DNA from 2 places in the Mesorhizobium sp. M5C.F.Cr.IN.023.01.1.1 genome. Region 1 is predicted to be linked to the other one. Evidence: riboswitches for the same ligand, from Rfam matches in the RefSeq annotation. Region 1 holds a riboswitch; the other holds the start of a gene.
The links. A riboswitch is a leader RNA that binds a small molecule or an ion and turns the genes downstream of it on or off. The one in region 1 is predicted to bind thiamine pyrophosphate.
Positions count from the first base shown of each region.

Region 2: another riboswitch for thiamine pyrophosphate. It lies ahead of EOA78_RS23605 (hypothetical protein); the one in region 1 lies ahead of thiC (phosphomethylpyrimidine synthase ThiC).

Region 1 covers NZ_RZSU01000181.1:2,012-6,219, forward strand. The annotation lists gene EOA78_RS34255 (adenosylmethionine--8-amino-7-oxononanoate transaminase) at 1-1,040, shown strand, start outside; gene EOA78_RS34260 (beta-ketoacyl-ACP synthase III) at 1,037-2,020, shown strand; TPP riboswitch at 2,134-2,245, shown strand; gene thiC (phosphomethylpyrimidine synthase ThiC) at 2,361-4,193, shown strand; gene thiO (glycine oxidase ThiO) at 4,198-4,208, shown strand, end outside.
Region 2 covers NZ_RZSU01000067.1:3,849-8,056, forward strand. The annotation lists gene EOA78_RS23590 (ATP-binding cassette domain-containing protein) at 1-192, opposite strand, end outside; gene EOA78_RS23595 (superoxide dismutase family protein) at 293-802, opposite strand; gene EOA78_RS23600 (sulfite exporter TauE/SafE family protein) at 934-1,710, opposite strand; TPP riboswitch at 1,965-2,077, shown strand; gene EOA78_RS23605 (hypothetical protein) at 2,068-2,274, shown strand; gene EOA78_RS23610 (ABC transporter permease) at 2,300-3,100, shown strand; gene EOA78_RS23615 (ABC transporter ATP-binding protein) at 3,097-3,855, shown strand; gene EOA78_RS23620 (ABC transporter substrate-binding protein) at 3,852-4,208, shown strand, end outside.

The sequences.
Region 1 (4,208 bases):
TCACGCATGAGCCGGCCGAACAACTGGCATCGGCGCTGGTCGACATGGCGCCCGCGGGCCTCGACTGGGTTTTCTACTCAGACAGCGGCTCGACCAGCGTCGAGGTGGCGCTGAAGATGGCGCTGGGCTTCCACCGCAACATCGGCGCACCCCGCTCGCGCATCGTCGTGATGGGACAGAGCTACCACGGGGACACGATCGGGGCGATGAGCGTCGGCGCGCGGGGCGTCTTCAATGCCGCCTACGAACCCCTGCTGTTCGAGGTCGACACCATCCCGTTTCCGGCTGGCGGGCGGGAACAGGCCACGCTCGATGCCTTCGAGACAGCAACCCGCGACAGACAAGCCGCGGCGCTGATCGTCGAGCCGCTGGTGCTCGGCGCCGGAGGCATGCTCATGTACCCCGCCCGCGTTCTTGCCGAACTCAAGCGCATCGCCGAGCGCTCCGGGACGCTTGTCATCGCCGATGAGGTCATGACAGGCTGGGGCCGCACCGGCACGCTGTTCGCCTGTGAGCAGGCCGGCATCTCACCGGATATCCTGTGTACCTCCAAGGGACTGACGGGCGGCGCGATCCCGCTTGCGGCAACGCTCGCCACGGATGCGATTTTTCGTGCGCATTATTCCAGGGATCGGGCCAGGACGTTTTTTCATTCGAGCTCTTACACGGCCAACCCGATCGCCTGCGCGGCGGCTCTCGCGAATGTTGCCATCTGGAGGGAGGAGCCTGTGGCGGCGCGCGTGGCCGCCCTGTCGCGGATGCAGGCGGAAAGGGTTGCGCGGTTCAGCGAGGATCCGCGCTTCGAGAATGTGCGCGCAACCGGCACGATCGCCGCGCTCGACCTGCGTGTCGGCACAGCCGGCTATCTGGCCGAGGTCGGCCCAAAACTGCGCGCCTTCTTCCTCGAGCGCGGCTTGCTGGTCAGGCCGCTCGGCAATGTCATCTATGTTTTGCCGCCCTACTGCGTAACCTCGGACGAACTCGACCGGCTCTACGAGGCCATCGACGAGTCGGCCGAGCTTGCGAGCGAGAACGCATGAATCGCACCGCGCGCATCATCGGCCTTGGCCATCACGTGCCGGGGCGCAGGGTAGCAAATGCCGAAATCGAAGCTTCGCTCGACCTGGAACCCGGCTGGATCGAGGGGCGCACCGGCATCCGCTCGCGTTTCTGGGCCGAACCCGGCGACACGCTTTCCGGACTGGCGACAAAGGCAGGCGACATGGCGCTGGAGGCCGCCGGCATCGATCGCAAGGAGCTTGGCCTGCTCCTTCTTGCCACTTCGACCCCGGATCACCTCCTGCCACCGAGCGCGCCGCTGGTGGCACACAGACTTGGTTTGGAAAGGGCCGGCGGGGTCGACCTGGCCGGCGCCTGCGCGGGCTTCATCTATGCCATGACCTTCGCCGACGGATTCGTGCACCTGCACAACAAGCCGGCCATCGTCATAGCCGCCAACATATTGAGCCGCCGCATCAACCCGGCCGAGCGGGCAAGTGCAGTGCTCTTCGCCGATGCCGCAGGTGCGGTGGTGCTCGCCCCTTCCGCCGATCCTGGCCACGGTATACTCGGGTGCTCGGTTGCCGCGGACGGCAGCGATTATGGACTGATCCAGATCCCGGCGGGCGGCAGCAGCAAGCCTTTCACGGATGATCTGGACATTTTGGAAACGCGCATGACCATCACCGACGGCCGCGCGGTCTTCGTCAAGGCGATCGAGATGATGGCGTGTTGTTCCGCCGAGGCGCTTTCAGCGTCGGCTCTCGAGCCTCAAGACATAAATCGCTTTGTCCCTCACCAGGCCAATGCGCGCATGCTGAGCGCTGTGGCCGCGAAGCTCGGCATCGAAGACTCGAGCACGGTCACGACAATCGCCGAATACGGCAACTCCTCGGCTGCCACCATTCCGCTGTCGCTGTCGCTCTCCCATCAAGCCCGGCCGCTGCAGCGGGGCGAGAAGCTGCTGCTTGCGGCCGCCGGCGCGGGCCTCACCGGCGGGGCTCTGCTGGTCGGTTTTTAGTTCGGCAAGCTGCGTCGTTGGTCTGGTGCGAGGCGGAGTTCGGCGGATTCAATTTCATGTTGTGCACATGCTGCACCGAGGTTGACAGCGCGGGCTCGTATCGTCCAACCTGCGGCCATCACCAGGGGGGTCCCGGCAAGGGGCTGAGATACTGCTAGTGCGCGCAGTGACCCGTTGAACCTGATCCAGTTCATACTGGCGTAGGGACGGTGCGAGGTTTCGCGGGTCGGCTTTTTGTTCCGGCTTCGGCTATCGGGTCATCCGAGTTCCACGCGAAGCGTCACTTCCTCCTCATCGCGTGGACTGGGTCTCCGTTGCATCAGAGCAAGGAGGCTCACGCATGAATGCCCTCACCCCGACCGTCACTGTCGGCGAACTGCCTGCCTCGAAGAAGGTCCACAAGCCAGGTCAGCTTCACCCCGACCTGCGGGTGCCGATGCGCGAGATTGCGCTGCACCCGACAGCGGGCGAGCCGCCGGTGACGGTCTATGATTCCTCAGGTCCCTACACCGATGCGGAAACACGGATCGATATTGAAAAAGGCCTGCCGCGCCTGCGCGGGGCGTGGATTACGGCGCGCGGGGATGTGGAGCGCTATGACGGCCGGATCGTGAAGCCGGAGGATAATGGCTTCGTTTCCGGCGAGCGGCTGACGCCGGAATTCCCCATTCGTCACCGGCCGCTGAAAGCGAAGAACGGAAAGGCCGTCACCCAGCTCGCCTACGCCCGCGCCGGCACTATCACGCCAGAGATGGAATTCGTCGCCATCCGCGAAAATGTCGGCCGCGAAAAGCTGAAGGAAGCACTGAACCGGGACGGAGAGAGCTTCGGAGCGGTAATCCCGGACTATGTCACGCCGGAATTCGTGCGCGACGAGGTGGCGCGCGGGCGCGCCATCATCCCCGCCAACATCAACCATCCCGAATCCGAGCCGATGATCATCGGCCGCAACTTCCTCACCAAGATCAACGCCAATATCGGCAATTCCGCCGTCACCTCGTCCATGGCCGAGGAAGTGGAAAAAATGGTGTGGGCGATCCGCTGGGGCGCCGATACGGTGATGGACCTCTCCACCGGCCGCAACATCCACAACATCCGCGAATGGATCGTCCGCAACTCACCGGTGCCGATCGGCACGGTGCCGATCTACCAGGCGCTGGAAAAAGTCGCCGGCATCGCCGAGGATCTCACCTGGCAGGTCTACCGCGACACGCTCATCGAACAGGCCGAGCAGGGCGTGGATTATTTCACGATTCATGCCGGCGTGCGCCTGGCCTACCTCCCGCTCACCGTCGACCGCGTCACCGGCATCGTCAGCAGAGGCGGCTCCATCATGGCCAAATGGTGCCTCGCCCACCACAAGGAGAGCTTCCTCTACGTGCATTTCGAGGAAATTTGCGACATCTGCCGTGCCTACGACGTCTCCTTCTCACTGGGAGATGGGCTCCGCCCCGGCTCCATCGCCGACGCCAATGACGCCGCACAGTTCGCCGAGCTCGAAACGCTCGGCGAACTGACCCAGATCGCATGGGCGAAAGACTGCCAGGTGATGATCGAGGGCCCGGGCCACGTCCCCATGCACAAGATCAAGGAGAACATGGACAGGCAGCTCGAGATCTGCGGCGAGGCGCCCTTCTACACGCTGGGGCCGCTGACGACCGACATCGCCCCCGGCTACGACCACATTACGAGCGCGATCGGCGCGGCGATGATCGGCTGGTTCGGCACCGCCATGCTTTGCTACGTGACGCCGAAGGAGCATCTCGGCCTGCCGGATCGCGACGACGTCAAGACGGGCGTCATCACCTACAAGATCGCTGCCCATGCCGCCGATCTCGCCAAGGGTCATCCGGCGGCAAAACTGCGCGATGATGCACTGTCCCGGGCTCGCTTCGAATTTCGCTGGGAGGACCAGTTCAACCTCTCGCTCGACCCCGATACGGCGCGCTCCATGCACGACGAGACGCTGCCCAAGGAGGCGCACAAGGTTGCGCATTTCTGCTCCATGTGCGGCCCGAAATTCTGCTCAATGCGCATCTCGCACGACATCCGCGACGCTGCCCGGCAAGAGGGGGCGCAGAGGGAGGGCATGGCCGCGATGGCGGAGAAATACCGCCAGGGCGGCGATCTTTACGTGCCCGCGCAGACGGCCTCGGAAATCGCCGGGGAGTAGCGTCATGCGCGTTGC
Region 2 (4,208 bases), on a different contig from region 1:
CAGCATCCGCATCAGCGTTGTCTTGCCGGCGCCGTTCGGGCCCAGGATGGCGAAAATCATGCCGCGCGGCACATCGAGATTGATACCATCGACCGCGCGTAGCTTGCCGAATGTCTTGACCAGGCCGCGGGCGGAAATGGCTGACTGGGCAAGGCCCATAGAAGGCACACCCATAGGAGAAGTATCGTTCATGCAATCATCACGCTAGAGGTTCCGACCATCCGCCTGGCCGCCGAGGCTGAAGAGCCGGTCAGACCATATGTCGGACAGGTCTGAACTCATTTCGGGGCTTTCACTCGATCACGGCGCAGGCCTGACGATTTCCGGCATCACCTGCAGGCTGGCTTTTGTAGTCGTCCTGTCCGCCGTGGATCATCAATGCCTTGCCTCGTATGGCCGTATCTCCGCCATCCAGCTTGACCACGCTGTTAAAAGCCTGGGCACGCAAAACGCCATCGGGGCCGACCCGCTGATTGGGCATATCGCCCGCGTGCGGGCCTTTCCCGGTGAGGTATCCATGTTCGGCATTCGTCGGATTGAAGTGCCCACCGGCCGAGGCATGGCCGGTCTGATGGTCGCACTTTCCGGTTTCGTGGACATGGAATGCGACCCATTCACCCGGCGGCAGTCCTGTTACCTCCAACGCTATCAGCACGCCGTGCGCCGTCTCGGTCAGCGTGGCCGTTCCGTTCTTCTCGCCAGCCATGTTGACGAATTCGGCTTTTGCGGTCGCGGTGTCCTGAGCCGCTGCAGGCATCGCGACCGCCAGCGCCAACCCTGCTGTTGCAACCAATTTTTTCATTACTCGTCCTCCGGTTGTCCAAGGAAGCCAAACATCAAGGGGGTTCTCTTCGTTCCATTTGGGAATTGAGTTTTTGTCTCCGGCATAGCCGCCAGGGAAGCGACGCCGACAACTTTTCGATGTGCCTCAGTTTACACCCATTCGAAGAGTTGCGCGGTTTGCCAGCCAGCCAACAGTATGATGAGGATACCAACGAGCCTGAGAAGCGTCTTTTCTGCGATTGACTTCACTACCCATCCCGCAATCGGCGCTGCGACTACGCCGCCAAGGATCAAGCCGGCAACGGCAATTAGATTTTCTGTCAGCTCTCCTGCCTCCTGCCAATGGCCCGTTAGCAACGCAAACAAGAAGGTCAGAGACACCGAGAACGTGATGAGGAACTCGCTGGCATTTACCGTACCAATAACGTAGCGGGGCGTCCCGCCAAAACCGAGAAGGCCCGTTGTTACGATGGGTCCCCATCCGCCACCCCCTGCCGCATCGAGAAATCCACCACCAAGTCCAAGGGGAGGTACCGCGCTTGCAGGGACCGGATTGCTTGGGATACGCCGGAAGGAACGGAACAGGAGCCAAGCTCCTACGAGCGCAAGGTATGTGGTCACATATGGCTTCATGATCGCTCCCTCAAACGAGGTGAGCACAAAAGCGCCGAGAACGCCGCCGAGAACGCCAAACGGCATCAGCCGCCAGAAAAGCTTCCAGTCGATGTTGCGGTGATAGAGGTGAGCCGAACCCGAGGCCGCTGTGGTAAACAGCTCAGCCGCGTGAACTGAAGCCGAAGCGTGTGCAGGAGACACGCCAAACCCCAGCAGTGTTGTCGAGCAAACCACGCCGTAGGCCATGCCGAGAGCCCCGTCCACGGCTTGAGCTACAAACCCTACGAGCGCAAAAAGAATGAACTCTTGCATTTGGCTCTCCAACAAAGCGCGGGTCGCAATTGCCGAAAAGACAATTCACCAAACGCCTGGCATCGACAATGGAGACGACGAACGGGAAATTGTCCACTCGATCGACGCCTTTCCTGTACCTTCAGTCATTCAGCCTCTCAGGATATCGAGAGCGACCTCTCGAGTTGGATGTTCGGGTAGCCGCACCTCCTCTGACCTGAGGTTTCACGGGTCGGGCGCGGACTTGCAGCTCCGCCCCATATCTGTTTAATTGCCGCCATCCACAGGGGTGCTCCGTATCGTCGGGGCTGAGAGATGGGCTGCAAGCCCGTAAACCCTAGAGCTGATCTGGATAATACCAGCGGAGCGAGGCGGGCGATGTTTTCTGACGTACAGATTTCTCTTTATCCGACGACCGGCGATTTCGGCGGTGTCGTCATCTCCGCGACGCTCGATGCGCTCGACCTTTGTCGCAATCGGTTGCGCATAGGCACAGGCGATATTTCGACGCTGCCGGTCGGCCGACTCCAGGGCCATGTCACGATCGAGCTTACGGTTTCGGCCAACAGCCCGGCCCCGCGCTGATCTTTTCGCGCCAGGCAGGTCTCGCATGTCCCAATCTTTCTCCGCCGCGCCGCGAATCGCAGCCTTGTTCGCCAAGATCGGACCGGCCCTGCTATCGGTCGGCACGCTGGTTTTGGCTTGGGAGCTCTATGCGCGCATCTCGGGCATCTCACCCACGACGCTGCCCGCTCCGTCACGAGTCCTCGCCCAGGCCATCCACCAGCGTCAGGCGCTGTTCGAGAACACCGTGCCGACGATCAGCGCCACATTGGTGGGCTTCGCCTGCTCGCTGGCCGTTGCCTTCCTTCTTTCGGTGCTGATCGATTTCTTCAAGCCGCTGCGCCGCGCCCTATTCCCGGTCTTCATCATCAGCCAGACCCTGCCGCTGGTGGCGATCGCCCCGCTGATCGTTCTCTGGTTCGGCTTCGGGCTGACGCCGAAGATCATGCTGGTCGCCCTCGTGACTTTCTTTCCCATGCTGGTCGCGCTGGTGCAGGGTTATGAATCGACGGATCGGGACATCTCGGCGCTTCTGAGTTCGATGGGCGCTTCCCGCATGCGCATTTTCCTGCTGGCCCGCCTGCCCTCCTCGCTGCCATATTTCTTCGCCGGGCTGCGCATCTCGATCACCTATGCCGTGGTGGGCGCCATCTTCGCGGAATATGCCGGCGCGGCCAAAGGGCTCGGCATCTACATGCTCAACGCCAAGAACAATTTCCGGCCCGATCTCGTGCTCGCAGCCGTGCTGATCAGCGCCTTGCTCACGCTGGCCCTGTTTGCCGCTACGGTGCTGATCCAGCGCGCCGCCATGCCATGGGAGCGGCTCGATGCCGCACGAAAATCATGAGCAGGCGGCTGGAGCTGCGCCAGGTCAGCAAGCGTTTTGGCGACATTGACGTGCTTGCCGGCATCACCCTGCATGTCGAGCCGGGCGAATTCGTTTCAATCCTCGGCCCCTCCGGAGCCGGCAAATCCACGATCTTCAAATTGCTGACGGGTGGTCTCGAAGGCCACGGCGGCGGCGTCGACTTCGACGGGCGGCCATTGGCCGACGCGCGCCGACCGTTTGCCTTCATGCCACAACACGATGCCCTGATGCCTTGGCGCACGGTTATCGACAACACCGCGCTGGGCTTGGAAGTGCAAGGCATGTCCCGCAAGGCGGCGGGCGACAAGGTGGCGCCGCTCTTCGGCGAATTCGGCCTTGCGGGCTTCGAGCAAAAGTATCCGGCGCAGCTCTCGGGCGGAATGCGCCAGCGCGCCGCGCTGTTGCGTACCGTCGTGCAGGACCGCGCCATGCTGTTGCTCGACGAACCGTTCGGCGCACTCGACGCCCTCACGCGCACCGGCATGCAGCGCTGGCTTCAGATGATGTGGGACCGACACCGCTGGACCGTCCTGCTGATCACCCACGACGTGCGCGAGGCAGTCTTCCTGTCCGACCGCATCTATGTGCTGAGCGGCCGCCCCGCCCACGTGCTGCGCGAAATCGCCATACCTCTTCCGCGCCCGCGCACGGATCTTGCCTCGCCGGAAGCCAGCGCCATCGAAGCCGACATCCTCGATACCCTGCTCGATCCACAGCCCGCCCAAAGGACTTGACCATGCTTTCCAGACGCCTCTTCATCGCTGCCGCATTGATCACCGGGCTCGGACCCGTCATGTCCGTCCGCGCCCAGCAGACTGTCACCGTCGCACTAGACTGGACGCCGAACACAAACCATGTCGGGCTCTATGTCGCCCAGGCGAAAGGCTTCTACGCCGAGGCCGGGCTCGACGTGCAGATCCTGCCCTACAGCGACACTGCGGCCGGTACGCTGATCGCCAACCGCGTGGCCGATTTCGGTATATTGGGATCCATAGGATTGTTCACCCAACGCACCGCCGGGGCCGACCTCGTCGCCACCTACGCAATCATGCAGACAGAAACCGGCAGGCTGGTGTTCAATGCCGAC